Regions from separate parts of the Jeotgalicoccus sp. WY2 genome, predicted to be linked through region 1. Evidence: riboswitches for the same ligand, from Rfam matches in the RefSeq annotation. Region 1 holds a riboswitch; each other region holds the start of a gene.
The links. Region 1 has a riboswitch for thiamine pyrophosphate ahead of thiD (bifunctional hydroxymethylpyrimidine kinase/phosphomethylpyrimidine kinase). Riboswitches for the same ligand answer to the same signal wherever they lie in the genome.
Positions count from the first base shown of each region.

Region 2: it holds a riboswitch for thiamine pyrophosphate, as region 1 does, so the genes downstream of both, tenA (thiaminase II) here and thiD (bifunctional hydroxymethylpyrimidine kinase/phosphomethylpyrimidine kinase) in region 1, are expected to answer to the same signal.
Region 3: it holds a riboswitch for thiamine pyrophosphate, as region 1 does, so the genes downstream of both, G4D76_RS08610 (ECF transporter S component) here and thiD (bifunctional hydroxymethylpyrimidine kinase/phosphomethylpyrimidine kinase) in region 1, are expected to answer to the same signal.

Region 1 covers NZ_CP049818.1:977,062-984,580, forward strand. The annotation lists partial or broken gene cls (cardiolipin synthase) at 1-311, shown strand, start outside; partial or broken gene yidC (membrane protein insertase YidC) at 487-1,348, opposite strand; gene thiE (thiamine phosphate synthase) at 1,445-1,897, opposite strand; gene G4D76_RS15860 (hypothetical protein) at 1,932-2,060, opposite strand; gene G4D76_RS15865 (hydroxyethylthiazole kinase) at 2,060-2,308, opposite strand; gene G4D76_RS15870 (hydroxyethylthiazole kinase) at 2,311-2,799, opposite strand; partial or broken gene thiD (bifunctional hydroxymethylpyrimidine kinase/phosphomethylpyrimidine kinase) at 2,828-3,621, opposite strand; TPP riboswitch at 3,693-3,792, opposite strand; gene G4D76_RS05810 (ABC transporter) at 3,932-5,398, opposite strand; gene G4D76_RS05815 (ABC transporter ATP-binding protein) at 5,395-6,270, opposite strand; gene G4D76_RS16375 (LysM peptidoglycan-binding domain-containing protein) at 6,482-6,979, opposite strand; gene G4D76_RS05825 (LysM peptidoglycan-binding domain-containing protein) at 6,922-7,251, opposite strand.
Region 2 covers NZ_CP049818.1:1,084,262-1,091,780, reverse strand. The annotation lists gene G4D76_RS06455 (diacylglycerol/lipid kinase family protein) at 1-859, opposite strand, end outside; tRNA gene G4D76_RS06450 (tRNA-Thr) at 976-1,046, shown strand; gene G4D76_RS06445 (hypothetical protein) at 1,070-1,363, shown strand; gene G4D76_RS15885 (hypothetical protein) at 1,435-1,560, shown strand; gene G4D76_RS06440 (YsnF/AvaK domain-containing protein) at 1,597-1,950, opposite strand; gene G4D76_RS06435 (hypothetical protein) at 1,977-2,330, opposite strand; gene G4D76_RS06430 (serine hydrolase) at 2,445-3,218, shown strand; gene G4D76_RS06425 (four-helix bundle copper-binding protein) at 3,262-3,588, opposite strand; TPP riboswitch at 3,677-3,773, shown strand; gene tenA (thiaminase II) at 3,853-4,533, shown strand; gene G4D76_RS06415 (hypothetical protein) at 4,676-4,846, shown strand; gene G4D76_RS06410 (hypothetical protein) at 4,972-5,160, shown strand; gene G4D76_RS06405 (MFS transporter) at 5,301-6,692, shown strand; gene G4D76_RS06400 (metallophosphoesterase) at 6,771-7,519, shown strand, end outside.
Region 3 covers NZ_CP049818.1:1,476,665-1,484,183, forward strand. The annotation lists gene G4D76_RS08590 (aldo/keto reductase) at 1-27, opposite strand, end outside; gene G4D76_RS08595 (SDR family oxidoreductase) at 161-1,009, shown strand; gene G4D76_RS15015 (hypothetical protein) at 1,054-1,215, opposite strand; gene G4D76_RS08600 (energy-coupling factor transporter transmembrane component T family protein) at 1,278-1,844, opposite strand; gene G4D76_RS15985 (ATP-binding cassette domain-containing protein) at 1,837-2,985, opposite strand; gene G4D76_RS15990 (ATP-binding cassette domain-containing protein) at 3,075-3,236, opposite strand; gene G4D76_RS08610 (ECF transporter S component) at 3,238-3,819, opposite strand; TPP riboswitch at 3,878-3,969, opposite strand; gene G4D76_RS08615 (6-pyruvoyl trahydropterin synthase family protein) at 4,041-4,451, opposite strand; partial or broken gene ggt (gamma-glutamyltransferase) at 4,616-6,370, shown strand; gene G4D76_RS08625 (hypothetical protein) at 6,501-6,719, shown strand; partial or broken gene gltS (sodium/glutamate symporter) at 6,778-7,519, opposite strand, start outside.

The DNA.
Region 1 (7,519 bases):
TCAAATGTTGCCTCTCTGATGAGAATGGGTGCTGAAGTATACATGTATCAGCCGGGCTTCCTCCATCAGAAAGTATTTATTATCGATGATGAAGTTGTGTCAGTCGGAACGACAAATATTGATAACCGCAGCTTTTTTAAACTTTGAAGTCAATGCATTTATGTACGGCGAGAAGGAAGCGACGAAACACCGCAAAATATTTGAAGATGATATTAAACATTGCGAAATACTCACAGAGGAAATATGAAAACCGAGGCTTCCGGATAAAAATGAAAGAAGGCCTTGCCAATTTAATATCACCGATACTGTAACGTATCTTATCCCCTTTAGCTTATATGAGCTTCAGGGGACTTTTTGTGCGGATTACTATTGAATTACGGCGGGCTATCACTACCGTAATTGAACATGTCGCCCGGATAAAAACATCTATGCAACAAAAAGAGCGGAAGCCTCTTCGGGTTCCGCTCTCAAAAATTTAATATTTTTTTATTTTTTACGTTTTTTCTTAGGCTTAACTTTAGCGTTTTTAACACGTGCTTCTTTTTCTGCCTGCTCACGTTCGTGTGCAGCGATAATCGGAGCCATTTCTTCGTTAACTTTCTTACGATAGAACGTGTTACCCGCCCAAGTTTGGAATATCAGGAAGATACCGCCGACTGCCCAGTATAATGGGAGTGCTGATGGTGAAATTGCTGAAATCCAGATAATCATTATCGGTGAGATGTACATGAACAGCTGCATTTGTTTGCGTTGCTCTTCTGCTACATATCGTGTTGATACCCATGCCTGAATCGCGTATACAATACCTGCAATTGCAACCATGAAGTAGTCTGTTTGTGTTAAGTTCATCCATAAGAAGTCCGGATGAGAAGTGATTCCGCCTTCTGAAGGGAATCTTAATGCAAAGTATAACGCCATAACAACCGGCATTTGTATAAGAATAGGTAAACAACCCATGTTCAGCGGATTTATATCATGCTTCTTATAAAGACCCATCATTTCCTGCTGGGCTGCCATTTTTTCTTCCTGTGTCGTCGCAACTTTAACTCGCTGCTGGATTGCTTCCATTTCAGGTTTGACAATCTTCATTTTTTCTCTCATCATCATCTGATTTTTGTATGTACGCATCATGAATGGGAAAATTGCTAGTCTCACAATCAGCGTGATGACGATAATAGCCAGACCATAGTTATTGTCCAGATTATCTCCTAGCCAATGCAGTAACGTATCCATTGGCTGGACGAGTGTTATAGAAGAAGCCGTCTCTATTCTCAGGTTCGGAATAGTCACACCCGGCGAGGAACAGTACGAGTACCATAGTCGCTGGTAATAGCCACTTTTTAATCATTTCTTCACCTCTAAGTTTTATCTCACATAAAAAATTGTACCATAATAAATGTGTATAAAAACCAATTTCATAGTATCCGTACAATATTTCACAAAGTTACTGCAACAAAGCTGTCACGGTTTGTTCAATATTATCCGATTTGGTAATCGCCGAGATAACACAAATGCCGTCTGCGTTGTTTTCGAGGCAGGATTTATAGTTTTGTTCAGTTATGCCGCCTATTGCTGCAGTCGGCAGTTTTGTTCTGTTCACTACTTGTTTTAAACCATTTGTACCGATAGCATCTCCGGCATCATCTTTCGATAAAGTGCTGAATACCGGACCGATGCCGAGATAAGATACTCTGTCGAGGCTGCTCGCTTCAAGTTCCTTTACGCTGCCAACCGATAAACCGATAATTTTATCGTTAAAATAGTCAGGCAGCATATCAGGTTCCATATCATCCTGGCCGATGTGAATGCCGTCTGCTTCGATTTCTTCAGCCAGTTTTACATCGTCGTTAATAATAAATGTCACCTCGTATTGTCTGCACAGCGACTTAATTTCCATTGCAAAATCTTTAAGGTCTTCGCCTGTTTTAATATCACTGCCCTTTTTCCCGCAGCTGAAAGCATGTCACACCTGACTTGAATGCAGTTTCCAAATCTCCGAGCGGATTTTTAAAACTGCCGGAGCTCGCTATCAGATATAATCTCATAATTTCTTTATTCATTAATAGTTCACTCTTTTCGCAGTGTAGTCATCTTCATTAAAATTATAAATTTCATCGATAAGCTGAACCGCAAATGTCCCGGGCCCTCCTGCTGATGCTGCTGCTTTTTCAGCTGCTATATTATACAGGCTTACCGCATTAACAATACTATCCGCCTTGTTTTCAACAGCTAAAAAGGATGCTGCTATTGCACCGAGCACACAGCCGGATCCTGTAATTCTTTCCTGATAATGATGACCGTTGTGCATTACTATATCTGTTCACCGGTAACCAGTGCATCTGTTTCACCGGTAACCAGCACAGGCACGTGTAATACCCCATGTGCCGCTTGGGCAATATCAAGAGTATTTCCTTCAATAATAGAATCAACACCCTTAGACACAGCTTCCCGGCCGCTTAATGCATGTATTTCCCCAGCATTGCCTTTAACCAGCGCAATGTCATAATCACTCAGCAGTTTATCCGTTAAATTTCTGCGAAAAGCCGAAGCGCCGTAGCCTACCGGATCCAGTACCACGGGAATATTATACTGATTAGCATAGTTCGCCATCTTTTCATACAGCATTACTTTATCTTCCGAGCATGTGCCAATGTTTAACAGCAATGCGCCCGCATGTTTTAAAATATCCGCCGCTTCACTTTTTTCACCGCTCATAATCGGAGATGCGCCGAGTGCCAAGAGACTGTTTGCAGTAAACGGCTTCACGACATCATTCGTAATGCACACAACGAGCGGCACGTCTTTTTTAACTGTTCTATCATTATAATTACTCCCCTTTATAACTGAAATGGTTCACCGGTCCGCTGCCTTTGCCGATACCTGGTGAATTTTGTATCGCATTGGTAATATACGCTTTACTCGTTTTGAACGCTTCATCAATCGTCCGGCCTTTCGCAAGCTCCGCAGTTAAAACTGCCGAAAACGTACAGCCTGTTCCATGAGTCTGATCCGTGTCGATGCGTGCTGCTGTTAATGTTGAAATATTTATACCGTCATATAAATAATCAGTCGCATCACCTGACAGATGACCGCCTTTAATAATGACACTCTCTGCGCCCATATCATCAGTGAATATTTTCAGCGCCCGGTGAATATCTTCTTCCGTCCGGATTGTCATCTTTGTAATCGCTTCTGCTTCGTGCAGATTCGGCGTCACTATCGTTGCCAGAGGAATCAGCGTATCAATCAGCGTCGACATCGATGCGTCCGTCATCAAGCGGTCCCCGCTCGTTGCAATCATTACCGGATCCATTACGTAGGGAATATTGTATTTTCTAATGTAGTCCGCAATTACAGTCATCATATCCGCCTCGGCGACCATTCCGGTCTTCATCGCATGCGGCACTTCATCTGAAAATATACTGTTCAGTTCTTTGTCGATAAAATCCGCCGGCACGTTGTAAACGTCCTGCACCCCGAGTGTGTTTTGCGCCGTCAGTGATGTCACCCCGCCGCCTTCCGAAACGCCCGTGAATGCATTGCCTTAAGATCTGCGAGTATTCCTGCACCGCCTGTCGGATCAGTGCCTGCAACAGTTAAACCAATTGGAAATTCAACCATAAAATATGTCCTCCTATAATAAAAGCCCACTTCCCGGGGCGAAGTAGGCAGAGTAGATTCAGAGAACTTCCCTGTAATCATCAGCACTTCCCTACGCCAGCATGATCTGGATCAGGTGAAAAGGGACAAGCATTCGCTATCTCAGCCGTATCGGCGCCCCCAGTGGGTTTTATTGTTTTTATTGACACAAGCGTAACACAATTCTTTTAAGCATCAAAGCAAATTGCGGCGCTTAAATACAGCCGTTCCAATCATCAGAAGCATAATGCCAAGACCCGCAATAATTAAGACTGCTGGAATATCCATACTTTCATAAGGCATATTGCTTAAATAATAAAATGGACTGAGCATTAAATACTTCATCGATATTGATCAGTACGCCGAAATAATTCGCAAAGAATATATAAGCTGCGTAGAGCCATGCTGCAAGATGAAGTTTTTTAGAAATGCCGGCAAAAAGTGCAGATACTCCTATAATAAATATAATGCCCGCACTGTAATTTACAGCAGAAAGCACATAATCTTTAATCGTAATACTTAAATCATCAACATTCATACTCGCGAGATACATGCCGAGTATGGTGAGGAGAAACGATGAAACACCGGCAGCAACTCCGTACAGATAATGTGTGATAAACACTTTCGTGCGGGACACTTTCCGGTTCATTGTACCAGCGATAATCACTTCAAGACGTCCGTCTTTCTCTTCGTTAAGCATGCGCCCGGTAATCATCAGAGCAGGCACCGCAGCCATCAGCGCTGAAATAACGAGCAGCATGCTGATAAAGAACCCTGCCGCATCATTGCTGCCGAGCGACTCCCGGAGCATATCATTTTCTCCGATTAGACTTTCTAAATCACCGAATATGGATCCGTACGACAAACCGGCAGCAAATAGTCCGATGAGCCAGCTGATTATCATTACTCTCATATTAATAAAAGCTAATTTCGGATAACTGTATATTTTTCTCAAATTCTTTTCCTTACCAATTTTTATATAACTGTCTCCGATATCCCGCTTTAAAAATAATACATAGCTGAGTATTATCAAAATTAAAATTACAGTGAACGGTATCAGCCATATTTCTCTATTATCTCCATATACTTCAATCCGGGACAACCAGTGATATGGTGAAATTACAGAGTATGCTGTATTCATGACATCGGTCACCGCGCGGTATAAATAAAATATAATCAGCAGTGACAGAGCGATGCCGAATGTCATATCTCCACTGTCAAATAAATTTCCGATTACAAGAGTCATAACGAAAAACAATAGACCAAACAATGCCAGTCCAAGTGCATAGTATAAATTTCCAGTAATAGAAAGCCCTTCGATATCATACAAGCTTAAACCGCCGAATAATATAATAAAAACAAGTGAATTTATTAAAATTCCGCTCATCAGCTGAGACGTAACAATTGTCTTCTTGCTGATACCGGCACTAAGTACATACTCTGTTAATCCTGACTCTTCAGCTCTCCGGGCAATACCGTTCGCAATCAAAATACCGAACAGGCCGTGAAACAGTGCCATAAACATCAGCATCTGGTGACCGAACATAACAGCTGATGTATAATCTCCGCCCGGTACCGGTCCAATCAGCGCAACCATTGCAGGATTATCGACGGTCATTTTCATACCTTCCTGCTCCGCCGCGGTACTGTACAGCCCGTTAAATACCGGCGGTACCGATATCGACAAACCGCACAATGCAAATATCCAGAGCGCTGCTTTCATTCTCAGATTTTTCATCAGCAATTTAAAATAAGTCATTTTGCGCCCTCATAATAGCGCATGAAAATATCTTCCAGCCGCGGCGGTGCCGTCGTTAAATTTTTCAGATTATATAATTTTAAATACTTCAGAAATTCCGGAATTTTATCATTATCGATAAACAGATGATATCCGTCAGGTGACTCGGAAAATTCATGAACGAAACTGCGGTGTTTTAGTGCAGTAATATCATCATCCGTCTCGACAATGTATTCCATTCTGGTAATATGCCGCAGTTCTTTCATGCTTCCCGACTCTATAATTTCACCATTTCTAATGATCGCAATACGGTCAGCCAGCTTCTCCACTTCCGATAAAATATGGCTGGACAGCAGAATTGTTTTGCCCGTCGATTTCGCCTGTATTACTTCTTCATGGAATACACGTTCCATTAACGGATCAAGTCCTGTTGTCGGTTCATCAAATATTAAAAGTTCTGCGTCACTTAGAAATGCACAAATCAGTGCAACTTTTTGTCTGTTCCCTTTCGAATACGTCTTACATTTTTTACTGCCGTCGAGTTTAAATTTACCGATCAGACGCAATTTTTCATCGTCATTTTTGTAATCGCGTGACTTCATCATAAAATTAATAACTTCTTCGCCGGTTAAATTCCCCCACAAATTAACGTCTCCCGGGACGTAAGCAATTTTTTCAATGTATTTTTTATTTTTCTTTATATTTTTGCCGTCGTACAGAATTTCTCCCTGTGTCGGTTTCAATGCGCCGATAATCATTCGTATCGTCGTCGATTTACCTGCACCATTCGGCCCGATAAAACCAAAAACTTCACCTTTTTCTAATGTAAAAGAAAGATTTTCAGCAGCGCGCACTTTCCCGAAATGTTTTGATACCTTATTAAGACTTAGCATCGGCAATCCCTCCCTAGTCCTACTCCTAGTTTTCAGTTCAATTTTACCATATTCATTTTAGACATGAAAAAAGATCAGGACAATTGTCCTGATCTTTAAAATTTTTATTTATATTACAGTCTCGCACCGCATACAGGCCAAGGCTGTGAACCTCTTGAATCATATAACTGCTGTGCTCTTTGAGTCTGTTCAGCTGCTGATGCGTCTGAAGCTACACCAGAACCGCCCCTGACTGCCAAGTTTGAGCATCAAACTGGTAAAGTCCGTGGTATAGACCATTTGAACTTACTACGCTAGCGTTGCCGCCTGATTCACATGCTGCTAAAGCACCCCAGTTTAAGCCGCTGTTAGAATTAGAGCTTGTGCTGACATTTTGTGTCTGTGGAGCTGGCTGCTGTACAGGTTGCTGCTGTACAGGTGCTGTTTGTGCAGGCTCTTCAGACTGGTTGTTGTAGCTAGTATCTGTGTTTTCAGTTTGAGCAGGCTCTTCGTATGTTTGTTCCTGTGCAGGAGCTGCTGGAGTTTCCTCAACTGCCGGCGCTTCCTCTACTGGTGCTGCAGCTTGTACTGCGTCACCTGAAACGATTAATTCTTTACCTTCAAAAATAAGATCTGATGATAAGTTGTTCCATTCTTTAAGATCTGCAACAGTTACATCAAATTCAACTGCGATTTCAAATAATGTATCGCCTGCTTTGATTGTGTAAATTTCTGTTTCTTCTTTATCTTCTTCTTTAACTTCTTCTTTTCTTCTTTCTCGCCGTCGATTTCAATAATCTGACCTGGAACGATAATATCAGAAGTTAATTTATTTTCTTTTTTAATTGATTCAATAGTTACGTTATTTTCTTCAGCAAGAGCCCAAAGTGAGTCTCCTGATTCTACTGTATGAGATGCTGCTTCTGCACTGTAAGAATCGTCGTTGATACAGCGACTGCTGCACCTAAAGCTAATACTTTCTTCATAAATGTCTTCCTCCAAAAATAATTTGTTAATATATTTTACGACCTTTTTTTGTCGTTTTCGTTTTTTTAACTATTTCATATTATAGAGGATAATTATGTTTCATAGGTTACAGGCATATAATAAGACAGCTGTTATTTTACAATTTTGTTACAAACTCATTTCTGAATGACAAGTTATATTACACATTCTCTGTATCAGTGACAGCATAGTTTCCAGCCGTTTTTTTAAAAGTACACGGAACGTTATCAAATCAGACTTTGTAAAGTTTATGTAATGGGTAAAT
Region 2 (7,519 bases), 110 kb from region 1:
ACATACTGTCTTTAACCACCGATACTTTCACATCTTTATAATCGTGCAAATCTCCATCGATGTTCATTTCAGTTAAATCTCTTGTCGAAATCTCGACCTGTTCTGCTGTTAAATACATCACTTTCCGATGATTTGTAATATTTCCTGTAAACGCCATATAGATCAGCTGCACGATGTCTTTAATATTAATCGGTTCGATATTTAGTATATGAAGCAGTCCGTCATCCGGTCTCGCTTCAGGGAGCAGTTTCTCGACGCTGCCGACTGACGATATTTTAGAGACAAGTGTAAACACAGAGTCTGTTTCCATCTCCAGTTTATCTATTTTAATACTCACGCGATATGGATTTAACTTTATCAGTGTTTTGATTCCTTTAATGAGATAGGCGATACGTCCCACTTTATTTTTTACCGAGCTGTTTACTTTCGCAAATGATGTCATAAAGTTGCCGAATGCCACCATGTAGCCTGCATACGTATCATTGATTTTAATCGTGTCGATTGTTTTTGTGCGGGTTGTATCCAATTCTTTAGCAGCAAGAATCGGATTGAGCGGAATGTTATTGGCTCTGGCAAAGTCATTAACCGTGCCGGCGGGAATCACCGCAACAGGGAGATTAATATTATGTTTGCCAAGAATGCTGACGAGTTCACTGATGGTCCCGTCACCGCCTGCAGCAACGATTAGATCAATGCTTGCAGCGTGTGCCGCAAGTATATTTTCGAACCCGGTCGGTTCCGTATATTTGATAACCGGTTCATAATCCTGCGATTTTAAATTGCGGATCAGTGCCTCTTCCAGCCGTGCTTTTTTACCCATGCCTGAAGTCTTATTAATAATAATCAATGCCTTCTTCATATTCCACCCTCCGTTCTGTATAAGTCTCTAACACTTATTATACCGCAGCAGCAGAACAGATTGGGGTAGATAAAACACGGAGAATATACTATAGTAAAAGCTGATACTAAAAACATGCCGACATAGTTTAATGGCAGAACGCAGCCATGGTAAGGCTGAAATGCGAGTTCGATTCTCGCTGTCGGCTTAAGAAAAGGGAGACTACCCAACATGATTACAATAGGTGCAGTGCTCCTTATTGTTTTGATTTACGCAATTGTTATTGCAAGACAGTTTTTTAAAGATACCGGGCTCAGTAAGGAAGTGAAAGAGAAGATGCTGGCAAAGGCATTTAAGGCAGCTTTCATTACTGTAACAGCCGGCTGGTTTTTCTTTGAATTATTTATGATTATGAGAATAGATCCATCATTTGAAGTCTATCGTCTTGTAATGCTGATTCTTGTGATTATTTCATTTATCGTCTTCGGGCTGAATTTAAAAGTACAGAATCAGCGTCCTGAATAAGTAATCTTTTATTTTAATGCCTCTTCATGATAAGATTAAGAAAATTTAAATAGAAGATTGTAGGTTAATATATGAAGAACTTAATTATTAGAGTAATTAAGGAAACAATGAAAGATCCTGTTAAAAGAGAAAAAGTGATGAATTACGTTAAGCCGATTATTTCCAACTATACAAATAAGAATAATAAGAAGAAATAGAGAAAAATCCGGTCCTCAAAGAGGTCCGGATTTTTATTATTTATCAATATCTATATTCTTTACTTCTCTGACCTTAACGTCTTCATTCTTCACTTCATTGACTCTGATATCATCATGCTTCACAGTGCCTGATACATGCTCCATCTTCTCAACGACTTCTTTTGTAATTACAATTTCTTCTGTTACCACATGTTCCTTAATTACTCTGATACGTTCTTTTGTTACCGGAATTCGAATAATCCCGAGGTCGTCATCCGAGTCTTCTGTATTGTTATAGGTTTCAAACAAAGGCTCGCCTTCAACTGCACGGCGTTCTACCGTGACGTTATCCATATTTACAGGGACATCAAATTCTTCAACTTTTGAATCCGTATATTTCTCAACGACAATTTCTCCTGTTTGGACTTTCTCTTTATTTACTGCAAGCCGTTCTTCACGAAGTTCAAATGTTTCTTCGCCTTCAGGTGTATCCAGTTCAGATTCATCATCAATATAAACAGCAGTTCTCCATTATTCAGAGCGTTCGAATAATTTTCACGTTCCTGATTCGTCATCGTGAGACGCTGGCTGCCGTCAAGCTGTATAAGCAGTTCTTCCAAAGTGTTTCCGGCAGTCATACGCTCGTTCACTCCCGGATAATCCAAGAGGAAATCCTCATAACCGCGAGTCGACACCACAGTTAATTTGTTCTCGGGTACTTTTAAATCTCTGTAATGCTGCAATCTTTCCTGTAAATGACGTTCATTTGCAATCAATTCAATTTGCCCCATAATGTCAAACCTCCATGTAAATTATTACTGCTTTATTCCCCGTATAGACTAAGTGCAAACGGATACCTTGTTGTGATACTCTTTACTTAAACAGCAACAGGGGGAGATGACTAGATGTTTATAGATGAAATCAACGCATTGATTGAAAGCCAGCCGACGAAAGATATTTCTTACAAGATTCAGTTTGATAATAAGGTGTACGTACATAATGAACACCAGGTATATCCTTCTGCCAGCACGATAAAGGTGCCGATCAGCTTAATTAATCTGCAGCAGCATTTTCATAACTATGAAGATATTTCACTTACGGTCGGAAAAAAGGTCGGGGGCTGCGGCGTACTTCATACGCTTCAGAGCGTTAAACGCCTGACGTTATGGGATACGATTGTACTGTCGATTATCGTGTCTGATAATACTGCGTCCAACATGCTGATTGATAATATCGGCATCGAGCGGATCAACGAAGGTTTTACAGCACTCGGTCTGCATGACACAACACTCGCACGTAATTACTATGACACGACAGGCATTAATGAAGGAAAACGCAACGCAACATCTGCCGCTGATATGTTCACGTCGATGCAGTACGTCATTAAAGAAAATGATGTGCTGCCGGAAGAACTCAGACAGGCATTCTTTGAAGTTATGAAAAAACAGCAGATTAACGACAGAGTCGGCGGATTTTTTAATATCGATGAAGACCAAGAGGCCGAATTTATCGCGTCGAAAACAGGATCTGTGACAGCGCTCGAGCATGAATTCGGCATGATTCAGCTTAACGGCAAACAGCTGCTGTTCTCGGTGTTCTCAAATAACTGGCCATCGAACCAAGAAGGCAAACATTTCCTGAATGAGCTTGGTAAAATATTTAAAAAATATATGGATTAGAAAAAAGGCCGGGACAAATTGTCCCGGCCTTTTGCAATTTAATTTACGCCGCTGCTTTACACGCTTCTGCACATTCGAAACATGCTTTCGCACATTGCTGGCAATGATCGTGGTCGTGTTTCTCACACTCAGTGCCGCACGCTTCACAAATCGTCGCACAAACGCCTGCAAGTTCTTTAACAAATGGTGAATTTCTCGTAATTGCTTGTTCTAAATATGCACACATGTCTGCACATTCGCGGTCCAGTCTAATGCACTCCGCCATCATTTTTACGTCCGATTCTTTTAAGCACGCGTCGAAACAATGATTGCACGCTTCCATACATTCGTGCAGTGTCTTAAGTAATTGCTGATGCTGTTCGTGAGCCATTCATTATTCCTCCTTAAAATTATATACAATTTATTAATTCCCGAAGCAAAATCTTTTAAACTGTAGTACAGTGGATGTGTAAAAAAATATAAACGGCTGGGGGCGCACTGTGAGTGCTGAGAGATAATATCGACCCTTTGAACCTGTAGGTTAGTACCTGCGCAGGGAAGTCTGAGCTGATATATGTATAAAATTTCAGCCCGGACCTTCTCATGAGGTTCGGGTTTTTATCGTCTTCAGCTGAAAAGAAAAGGGGATAATATAATGAAGTTTACTGACAGACTATGGAACAGTGTGGAGGATATTTGGAATGGATATCTTCGCCATCCGTTTGTGACCGGGCTAGGTGACGGTACGCTCGAAGTAGATAAGTTTCAGCATTGGCTGAAGCAGGACTATGTCTATCTGGTTGAGTATTCAAGGCTGATGGCAATCGGTGCCGAAAAAGCGCCGGATTTACAGACGATGAATATGTTTTCTGAAATGCTTCACGGGACGCTGTTTGGCGAGATGCAATTGCACCGAAAATATGCTGCGGAGTTCGGTATTGAAGAGAGCGAATTGCTTAGGACGGAATCTTCTGCTGTAAACACGGCTTACACGAGCTATATGCTGAATCATGCACAGCGGGGTGATGCGGCGTCTGTGGCCGCGTGTTTACTAGCCTGTGCGTGGAGTTATAACTATATCGGCAGAGCGTTAGCCGATAAAAACCCGGATCTGGAAAGTAATCCTTATAAGCAGTGGGTTGATACTTATTCCGGTGAGGATTTCAGCGAATTAAATGGTACGGCGATGACCCTTTTGAATGAACTTGCTGATGGGAAACCGGAGCGCGAGCTTAAGCAGCTCGAGGAAATTGTCGTAAAAACGAGTCTGTATGAGTATATGTTTTGGGATATGTGTGAGGCGCGTGAAGAATGGCCTGTTCAGCTGAACTTATAGCTGGTTATGATTTTGCATAAGTTTTCGAAATTGTTAAGGGTCGGTAAATTATGCATATAGATGTTTTATCTGAGGTATGGTGACAGTAACATCAATGATCAGTCTGGAATCTACTATACTTTTTAAGGAGCTGGAACTTTAGATGAAGAAACTTTTAACTGTCGGATCACTTGTAGGCGTATTAGCACTTGCAGCATGCGGAGGAGGAACAGAAGAAGAAGGTACTGAAACAGAAACTGAGGAAACAGGCACGGAAGGTACAGAGACTGAAACAGATACAGAAAGTACAGAAACTGAAGACGATGGTGCTTAAATAAAAATGAATATTATATTGCCGCGGGTGTTTAACCTGCGGCAATTTCTTATAGTTCTGCGGTGTTAAATCATCAAATTATGGGTATATACATATTAATTCAGAAATTAGGAGTGATCGGACTTATGAAGAAATTCGCAGTTGTTTCAACAATGCTCGCAGTACTCGCACTTGCGGCATGCGGCGAGGATACAGAAGATGAAGACACAGGCGTTGAAGAAACGGGCGTCGAAGAGTCTGATATGGAAGACGATATGCTCGACGATTCCGACGACGATGATGAAGAAGACAGCGAAATTGAAGATGATGATTAATAATTGATTAGGTGCTGCCGGGTTCGGCGGCATTTTTTTAATCAGAATGACTTTTTTGTGACTTTCAATGTTCCAGCAAATAATTTTAAGCGTTTTCATTTATAATGGACGGGAATCTAACAAAAACAGAGATGAGAATTTTGTCTCAGACAATTATGAAAGCGCAAACCCCTAATAAGGTAATACTGGGTGTTATTTTATCCATCCTGACTTACGGGCTGTTTGCCCAAGCATTTTTAAACATTGCACCTGAAGTTCAAGCAACTTACAGCACGACGAGCCGCAGTATTATTAACCTGTCTGTCAGTTTAACATCGCTGATTACCGGGATTTTCATGGTCGCAGCAGGAAACATCGCAGATAAGATTGGCTATACGAAGATTACTTATATCGGTATTTTCTTAAGTATTATCGGGTCAATCATTATTATTCTGCCATTCCATACATCATTTTTAATTATCGGACGTATTGTTCAGGGCTTCTCGGCAGCAATGATTATGCCGGCAACTATTTCAATTTTTAATAACATATTTGAAGGCGAGCAGCGCCGCAAAGCGCTCAGTTACTGGTCGCTCGGTGCATTCGGCGGTACCGGTCTTGCATCACTTTTCGCAGGAACGATGGCAACATTCGTTGCATGGCAGTGGATTTTTATCGTGTCGATTGTGCTGTCGATTATCGCTTTATTTTTACTTAAAAACATTAAAGACGTACAAGATAAAAACCGCGGGCCGATTGAATTCGACTTTGCAGGCTTATCTATTTTCGTTGTGATGATCGGTGCAATCAGTATTTTTATTACGCAGGGAGAGGTGCTCGGGTGGGGCAGTCTTACATCGATTCTGCTGATAGCGGTGTTCGTTATCGGACTGATTGTTTTTGTTATTGTAGAACAGCGAAAACATGCGCCGTTTCTCGATTTAACTCTGTTTTCGAATAAAGCATTTTTAGGCACTGTCGTAACGAACTTCCTGTTAAATACAGCGGTCGGTTCGCTCGCATTATTCAATATTTATACGCAGCAGGGACTTGGTATGACTGCATTTTCAGCTGGGCTTATAACGATTCCTTATATTTTAACGATGCTCATTGCCATTAAAATCGGAGAGAAAAGCATCGCTAAACTCGGGCCGAAACCTGCGCTTGTGTCTGCACCCTTACTCTTAGCTGCCGGGTTAATTATGCTGTCTCTGACATTCTTAGGCAGTACGGCATATATTGTTTCCAGCCTGATTGGATTCGGATTTTTCGGTATCGGTATTGGTCTGTTTGCGACACCGGCGCTCGATACGGCCGTGTCAACGACGCCGAAAAATAAAGTCGGCGTTGCGTCTGCGATTTTCAAAATGGCATCGACGCTCGGCGGGGCATTCGGTATTGCGATTATCGTCGCAGTTTACTCGGCACTGTCGAACACAGTTTCAGTCGCAGCAGCGGGGAGCGCGGCGTTTATCGTTAACGTTGTTCTCTTAATAGCGGCATTTGTCTTCGCACTGGTTGTCATTCCAAAAGTCAGTGTGAAAGATAAGTAGCGTGAAGCGGAACTTTTTATGAAGGATAAAAGTTGTGGTAGCATTGAATAAATAAATTGATGCGGGAGCGAATGAGTAATGAAAATTGGAGTTATTTCAGATTTGCATATCGATCGCTACAACAGCGAGACTTTGAAGCAGAAAGACTTTTCTCTCACGCTTGCAAATGAAGTGTCGAGAGAGGCGCTCGACATGCTGCTGATTGCCGGCGACATTTCAAACGACCACGTCCGTTCGTACCGCTTTATGCAGGAACTCGAGCAGATGACCGGTGTGACAATTTATTTCGTGCCGGGCAACCATGACTTTTGGAACTTCAGCGGGGATCAGAAAAGTACCCGCGAAATATATGATTTTTTTAAAGACACGAAATATTTTAAAGAAGGTTCGCCGATTGATCTCGGTGATGACTGGGCACTTGTAATGAATCCGGCCTGGTACGATTATACGTATGCGAGTGACCGTTTTTCTCAGGAACGTTTAAGTCAGCGGGAATTTTACGGCGGCACGTGGCAGGATAAAGTAAAAATAAATTGGGGTATGACGGATCCGGAAGTATCTAAGTTGATGGCGGAACGCGCCGCAGCTGTTTTGGAATCGGTGCGTGATAAAAAGATTATTCTGATGACACACGTCGCGACTCACAAAGCATTCCGTGTGCCGATGCCGAACCGTCTGTTCGATTACTATAATGCATTCATCGGCACATCGGACTTCGATCAGTTTTACGAAGACTACGATATCCGCTACAGCATTATGGGACATATTCATTTTAGACATCAGGTCAGTGAAGGCGGCACGGATTATCTCTGTGCATGTCTCGGCTA
Region 3 (7,519 bases), 500 kb from region 1:
TGAATTACCAAGTAAGTTGTAATCCATTACTATCCCTCCAATATATAGACAGTAAATATATTCCCTGCAGCTGCCTCTGTGAAACTTAAGTATGATTTAGATGTATTCAGGGTATACAGATTAAAGAATGATAAATTTAAAATTTACAGGAGGACTCTTAATGACAGAGACAGTACTTATTACAGGTGCCGGAACAGGTTTCGGAAAAAATATCGCATTCGCATTGGCGGAAAAAGGTTACCCGGTCATCGCAACAGTGGAAGTAATGTCGCAGGTCTCGGCTATGGAGCAGGAGGCGAAAGAACGCGGTGTGACGATGCAGATTGAGAAGCTGGATGTAACAAATGCTAAAGACCGTGAAAAAGCATGGTCATGGGATATTGATGTGCTGGTGAATAATGCAGCTGTAAAAGAAGGTGGATCATTAGTAGATATACCCGAAGAAAATTTACGACACCAGTTTGAGGCAAATGTTTTTGGCCCGATACTCTTAACTAAAGGATTTGCCCGTAAAATGGTGGAGAACAAGAGCGGACGAATCGTCTTCGTATCGTCTGTATCCGGAATTACAACTAATCCGCTGTCAGGCCCTTACTCTGGCTCTAAACATACTGTAGAAGCGTTTGCAATGTCATTAAGCAAAGAACTGCAGGAGTTTAATGTAGAAGTTTCAACAATTAATCCGGGGCCTTATTTAACTGGATTTAATGACCGTGAATTTGAAACATGGAAAAACTGGGAAACAGACCTTAATAAAAATGTGTTTGATTACAGTAAGACAGCATTCCCGAGTGAACAGTTCGACCCTCGTGAAGTGACAGAACCTGCGATTAAAGTAATTCTTGGGGAAACGACACAATACCGCAATGTTATTCCTGAAAAAATGGTTTCAGGACTGAAAGAAAAACAGCAAGCTGTCTGGGATAAAAAAACGACAGACGGTCTCGGTCAACGAGACGAAACAGTGCAGAAATCTTATGATATTGAACCGGGAACTCCAGCAGAATAAGAAATGAAGAAAGAACTGCTTAACAATTTGTTAAGCAGTTCTTTCTATCTTGCGTCTGTAGTATCAAATGGTGTAATCATTGTGCCCAGCTGAATCGACAACCATAGTGCAGCACCAGTCAGGACCAGTAAATATAAATCATGCTTTGAGAACGATGTTCTATAGTAATACGTGCGGCTGCCGTCAGTGAATCCTTTTGATTCCATCGCGATACCGAGCCTGTATGCTCTTCTTATACTCTGGCTGAGGAGTGTAATAATTGTTGACTTTAGACCTTTAAAGCCGGAAATATACTTTTATGAATGAGTGCTCTTCTGACTTTCCTCGCTTGTCTGAGCTGGAAGTATTCAGTAATAATAATCGGAACCATCCTTATTGCTGCCATAAAAGAATAGGCATACTTCGGTTTCACTTTCAGCTGAATCATCAGTGCGTAAAATACATCGGTAATTTTTGATGTAAATATGACTAACGCTCCAAATAACGACAATGTAACGCCGCGCATCGTTATGTGAATCCCTCTGATAAAGCTTTCCTCTGTTATATGAATAATGCCGTAGCGAAAAAGCGTTTCTGACCCTTCACCGTAAAAAATCATATACAGACTGGAGATAAATCCGGATATAAAAATGAATATCAGGAGGAGTATCAGATACTTCAATTTTACACCGCTTAAGATGAGCAGCATAAGGAGCATCAGCATTGTTAGGTGAAACAGAACATTGGGATTATGAATAAAGATCACCATAACGAAAAGTATTGCTGCGAGCAGAATTTTAGTCAGCGGGTTTGCATAATCTATAAACGTCTTATATTTTTTAACTGCTTCAAACATAATCTGTCATCTTCTCCCTGAGCATCTGATTTTCAATAATTAAACGTCTGCCGGGATAGCGGATCTTAATATTTTCATCATGCGTAATCATAATTATCGTCGTACCGACAGCAGTCATTTCATGAAACATACGGAGCAGGCGAAATGCATGCTTCTGATCCAGACCGAATGTCGGTTCATCCAGCAGCAGCACTGTCGGCACACCGCCGAGAGCTGTAGCGACGCTTAACCGTCTCTGTTGCCCTGTGGAAATTTCCAGAGGATGAAGATGTGCCACACTGTTAAGACCCATCTGTTTTAAAATGATTTCAGTCTGGCGCACTGCTTCGGTATATTCAAAATGCGGTTCCATATTAATAAATATTTCATCGAAAACTTTATGCGTAATAAACTGCAGCTCCGGATTTTGAAATACGGGGTACACTTCACCTGCAAACTGCTTTGTTTTTTTAATACGTTTACTTTTATAATAAACAGCACCATCTGCAGGAATGAGTTTCATTATAGCTGACAGCAGACTTGATTTCCCCGTGCCATTTTTCCCTTCGAGCGTAACCCATTCACCTTTTTTAATAGTTAAATGATCGACATTCAGAATGTCCATTCCGCGCCGCTCGATGTGTAAGTTTTTTAATTCCAGCAACGCCTCATTGTCAGGCTTTATCAGGTCGAATACAGGTGCATCCTGCCATGAATCGGGGTGCCAGACACCATAATCATTTAAGAGCTGTTTATGGTGCTTCAGCACATCATCAGGTTTCCCTTCATGAATAATCTGGGCGCTATCGTTCATCAATATGACCTGGTCCACTTTATCCCATATATAGTCGACACGGTGTTCGACAATAACAACGGTCCGGTCGCTCCAGATTCCTTCAATAACGTTCCATAGTGAAGCTGCAGACTCATCATCGAGCATGCTCGTCGGTTCGTCGAGAAACAGAGTGTCCGGTTTTTGCAGCAGTGCTGAAGCAATAGCGAGCTTCTGCTTCATTCCGCCGGATAAATTATTAATATTTAATGTCAAAGGTACATCGAGTCCAGTCTGCCCGAGTGCTTCCATCATCATTAGTTCCATATTTTCTTTTGGAATACTTCTATTCTCTAAAATAAAAGCGAGCTCTTCTGCAACTGTCGGCATAGTGAACTGAGAATCGGGGTCCTGAAATACATAAGCATTATTTTAGGATGTTTAGGTTCAGCTTCATCGGCGTATGATGACCTGGTGGATTAATCGCCCATTACATGTAACAGCGTACTTTTCCCTGAACCGCTTGGACCGAGGAGCAGTACTTTCTCACCTGATTTAACTGAAATATTCAAATCGGTAAACAATTTAGATGGTGCCTCAGGAAATTTTAAATTCAGTTTCTTGATATCGATTTTTGACATACTATAATCCTTCATGTGAATTATCAGCTCTTTGACCGACAAACTTTAAAACGCCGGTTTCTTTAAGCGCTTTGTAAAGCAGATGCCCGAGCCAACCCGCAACAAACGCTCCGCTTAGTATTCTAAAACTGAACATTAGTGCGAGGTTCCATGTCTCAAGGTGTCCAAGATAACCATAATACCAGTCGAGCGGCAGTGTAGATAATGCTGCTGCGATACCAGCAAGAACCGCGGTCATCAGACTCGTGCTTTTATATCTGAAGAACATAAAAACAAGTTCGCAGACCAGGCCCTGTATTAACCCGTACATAATCAATGAAATATCAAACTGTAAGAGGACAATCGTTTCACCGGAAGCTGCTGCGAATTCCGCAATCAGTGCAACACCGGGTTTCCTGATAATTAAATAAGCAACAATTGCAGCGATAAACCACATGCCGTAGACCAGTTCATTTAAATGCAGTCCAAACGGCTGCAGAATTGTGTAAATTCCACCCCATAGAGAGTAGATTACAGCGAAAACGAGCGCAATAACAACAGTAATTAAAACATCAGTGAGTGTTAAACTATTTCTTTTTGCCATGTTGAAGCCTCCGTTATAAATTTCAAACAAAAAAACACACCACTAACGGAATGGTGTGCATATAAAAATGCCACTTCCCTACGCTAGTATAATCTAGATCAGGTGATAAGGGTCAATCTCAGTCCGATGCGGACGCCCCCAGTGGTGGTGAATTCATTATTTGATTATCACTATCATAGTCCACTTATGTGAATTTGTGAAGCAGCATTTATTTGTAGCATTTATTTAATGATGGTAATCCCCTGTTTGTCAGTTTCATATAGCGTTACTTTGAGCAGTTCATCATCAGCAGGCAGATTTTTATCAAACTGCTCAAACAGCCAGTAAGCAATGTTTTCTGCTGTTGTATTCATTGCAGGCAGTGTTTCATTGAGGAGACAGTTATCGAGTTTAACAGCGATGTGTTCATCGTAAATTTTATCGATTAAATGGAAATCAGTCGCGAGACCAGTGTCGTTTACCATAGAAGATATTTCCAAATTAAATGTGTAACGGTGATTTTTTAAATCTTTAAACACAGTTTTTGAAAAAAATATCCGATTGTCGCATGTGAATTCGTAATTTTTATGAATAATGACCTTCTCATTAAAATATTTAAATTTTTCAGGCGGCTGTATATCGTTAATATTCATTTAATACCCCTTTAAAAATCAATTTAGTTAATTATACCCAATCACAATACCAATTTTCAAATGCGTCATATTATTGACAGAATTTTCTGTTATGATAATCTTAAATAAAATCCTTTCGTTTTTCGAAAGACTTACATCATTTATTCAAAACAAGGGGGAATTGTATGAAACAATTTTTAAAACGTTTTGGAACAATACTTACTTTAGCGTTACTGCTTATGTCGACAGCGAATCCAGCAGTATCAGGGGCAGCGTATGAACCTGATTACACAGAAGAAAATGATGTGGCAACAGCTCATGAAGGGATGGTTGTATCCGCACATCCGCTTGCTTCAGAGGCAGGTTACGATGTTCTTGCCAAAGGCGGGAATGCAATGGACGCAGCGATTGCAATGCAATACGTCTTAACTGTAGCTGAACCGATGATGTCAGGCATAGGCGGCGGCGGTTTTATGATGGTATATGAAGAGCAAACGGGAGAAACATCTATCATAAACAGCCGAGAACGTGCACCTGGCGGTGCTGATTCTGAAATGTTCCTTGATGATGAAGGAGAAGCTTTACCTTTTGAAGAACGCGTCAGAAGCGGTAAATCAGTAGGAGTTCCGGGAACATTGCGAGGTCTGGAAGAAGCACATGAATCCTGGGGAACGATTGATATGGCAGAACTGATTGCTCCGGCTGTATCTCTTGCCGAAGAAGGGTTTGCTATAGACGATTTCCTTGCTAATCAAATTGCAGATAACGCTGATAAACTGCAGGCTACTGCTGCCAGTGAAGTATTTTTTAATGAACAGGAACCGTTAGTTGAAGGTGACGTGCTGGTGCAGAAAGATTTAGCGAAGACTTTAAGTCTAATCAGAGATAATGGCATTGATTACTTCTATAACAGTGAGATTTCCGAGGCTGCCGCAAATGCAGTTCAGGAATTTGGGGGATCAATGACAGCGGAAGATCTGTCAAATTATGAAGTAACATGGGATGAACCAATCTGGGGAGAGTTTAACGGCTATGATATTGCTACAATGCCTCCTCCAAGCTCCGGCGGGGTATTTATGCTGCAGATGCTTGGTATATTAGATGACTTTGATTTATCGCAGTATAAATTCTCCGGAGAAATATCATTTATTAGCAGAAGCGATGCACTTGGCGTATGCAGATCGTGCTGAATATGCAGGGGATCCAGAATTTGTGGATGTACCTGTTGAAGGATTACTGAATCCCGATTATATCGATGAGCGCAGAGCGTTAATCAGTATGGATGAAGTTAATGAGAAACCGGAAGCGGGAGATCCGTGGAAGTATCAGAAAGGAACAGATGAGGTCGATAATGTCGAACAGCCGGGCGATAAAGTTGACGGCCAGACGACTCACTTTTCTGTAGCGGATAAGTACGGCAATGTTGTATCGTATACTACAACGATTGAGCAGGTTTTTGGTTCAGGTATTATGGTACCTGAATATGGATTTATGCTGAATAATGAACTGACAGACTTTGATGCTGAACCGGGCGGTGCAAATGAAGTACAGCCCAACAAGCGTCCGTTAAGCAGCATGACACCGACAATTGTATTCGATAATGGAACACCCTCAATGACTGCAGGATCACCGGGCGGACAGACGATTATAACGTCAGTTCTTCAGACAATTATCAACACGTATGAATATGAACTCGATGTACATTCTGCTGTAACAGAACCGCGGATCTTCACGAGTGATTTAGAATCATACAGATTTGAAGAAGCGTACCGCAGGAAGTAATTAATCAGCTTAATGAGATGGGACATAACTTTGAAGAGGAATCTGAACCTATAGGCAATGTCAGCAGTATTCAAATTGATCCGGAAACGGGAGAGTTTACAGGTGCTACTGACAAAAACAGAAATGGTGCAGCATTTGGACTGCAGTCACAGAATTAATACTTAAAGATGAACCGGATTTTTCGGTTCATCTTTTTTAATAACTTCTATGCTTTTGGTATGAACTTCTCTAAAACGGGAATAGATAAATAAAGGCAGTTGCGAACTAATCTTTTAAGGAGGATTTATCATGCGTAAACGAACAAAGTTTATTATTGGAGCAGGGCTCGCAGCAGGAGTGCTTTATGCATCTAAGACAGAAGCGGGACAGTTAATTAAAGGTGCAGTAAATAAATGGACGGATGATGACTATATTATTAATCTCGGTAAGCCTGATGAGGCAAGAGATGCAAATATGGTGGATGAAGGCGATGACAAGCGTATTATACTATTACGAGCTACGGGATAAGGCATCTGAACAGGGAGATAAATACGCATAAAAAAGCCGGGATATCCCGGCTTTTTGTTTAGCTGAATAAGTTTATGAAGAACACGATAACGGGAATGTTAACGATATCAATAAGGAATGCTCCAACGACCGGTACGATTAAGTAAGCGGTCTTCGAAGAACCGAACTTAGATGTAACTGCATCCATGTTAGCCATAGCTGTAGGAGTTGCACCTAATCCACTCCCGATCATACCGTTAATCATCACGACTGCGTCATAGTTCTTCCCTAGCAGTCTGTAGACGATAAACATCGTATATAAAATAATGAAGATAACATGAACCGAAACAATCAGCAGAATCGGCAGTGCCAGATCAGCGAGTTCCCACAGTTTTATGCTCATCAATGCGAATGATAGGAATAAACCTAAAGAAACCGCACCGATTTTATCGTTTACAGTCGTATCGAAATTAAATGATATTCTGTCCTGTGAAGCATCGAGAAGTGTTCTAACGACAATCGCAACAAACATCGCACCTACATAATCGGGTAAAATAACTCCAGTTAAATCGGAGAAGATACTTCCGATATACGTGCCGAGAGCCATAGCAAATGTAATAATGGCAAGGTATATAAAGAATTGATCGATTGTAAATTTATTTTCTTTTTTCTGAACAGGAATTTCATAATCGCCAGCATCGAACTTGGGTTCGTTACTCTTAAGATTGTGCTTGTTAATCATAAAGCGTGCAACCGGTCCGCCAAATACGCGCCGGCGATGAGGCCGAGTGTCGCCGCAGCAATCCCGACAGTTGTCGCAC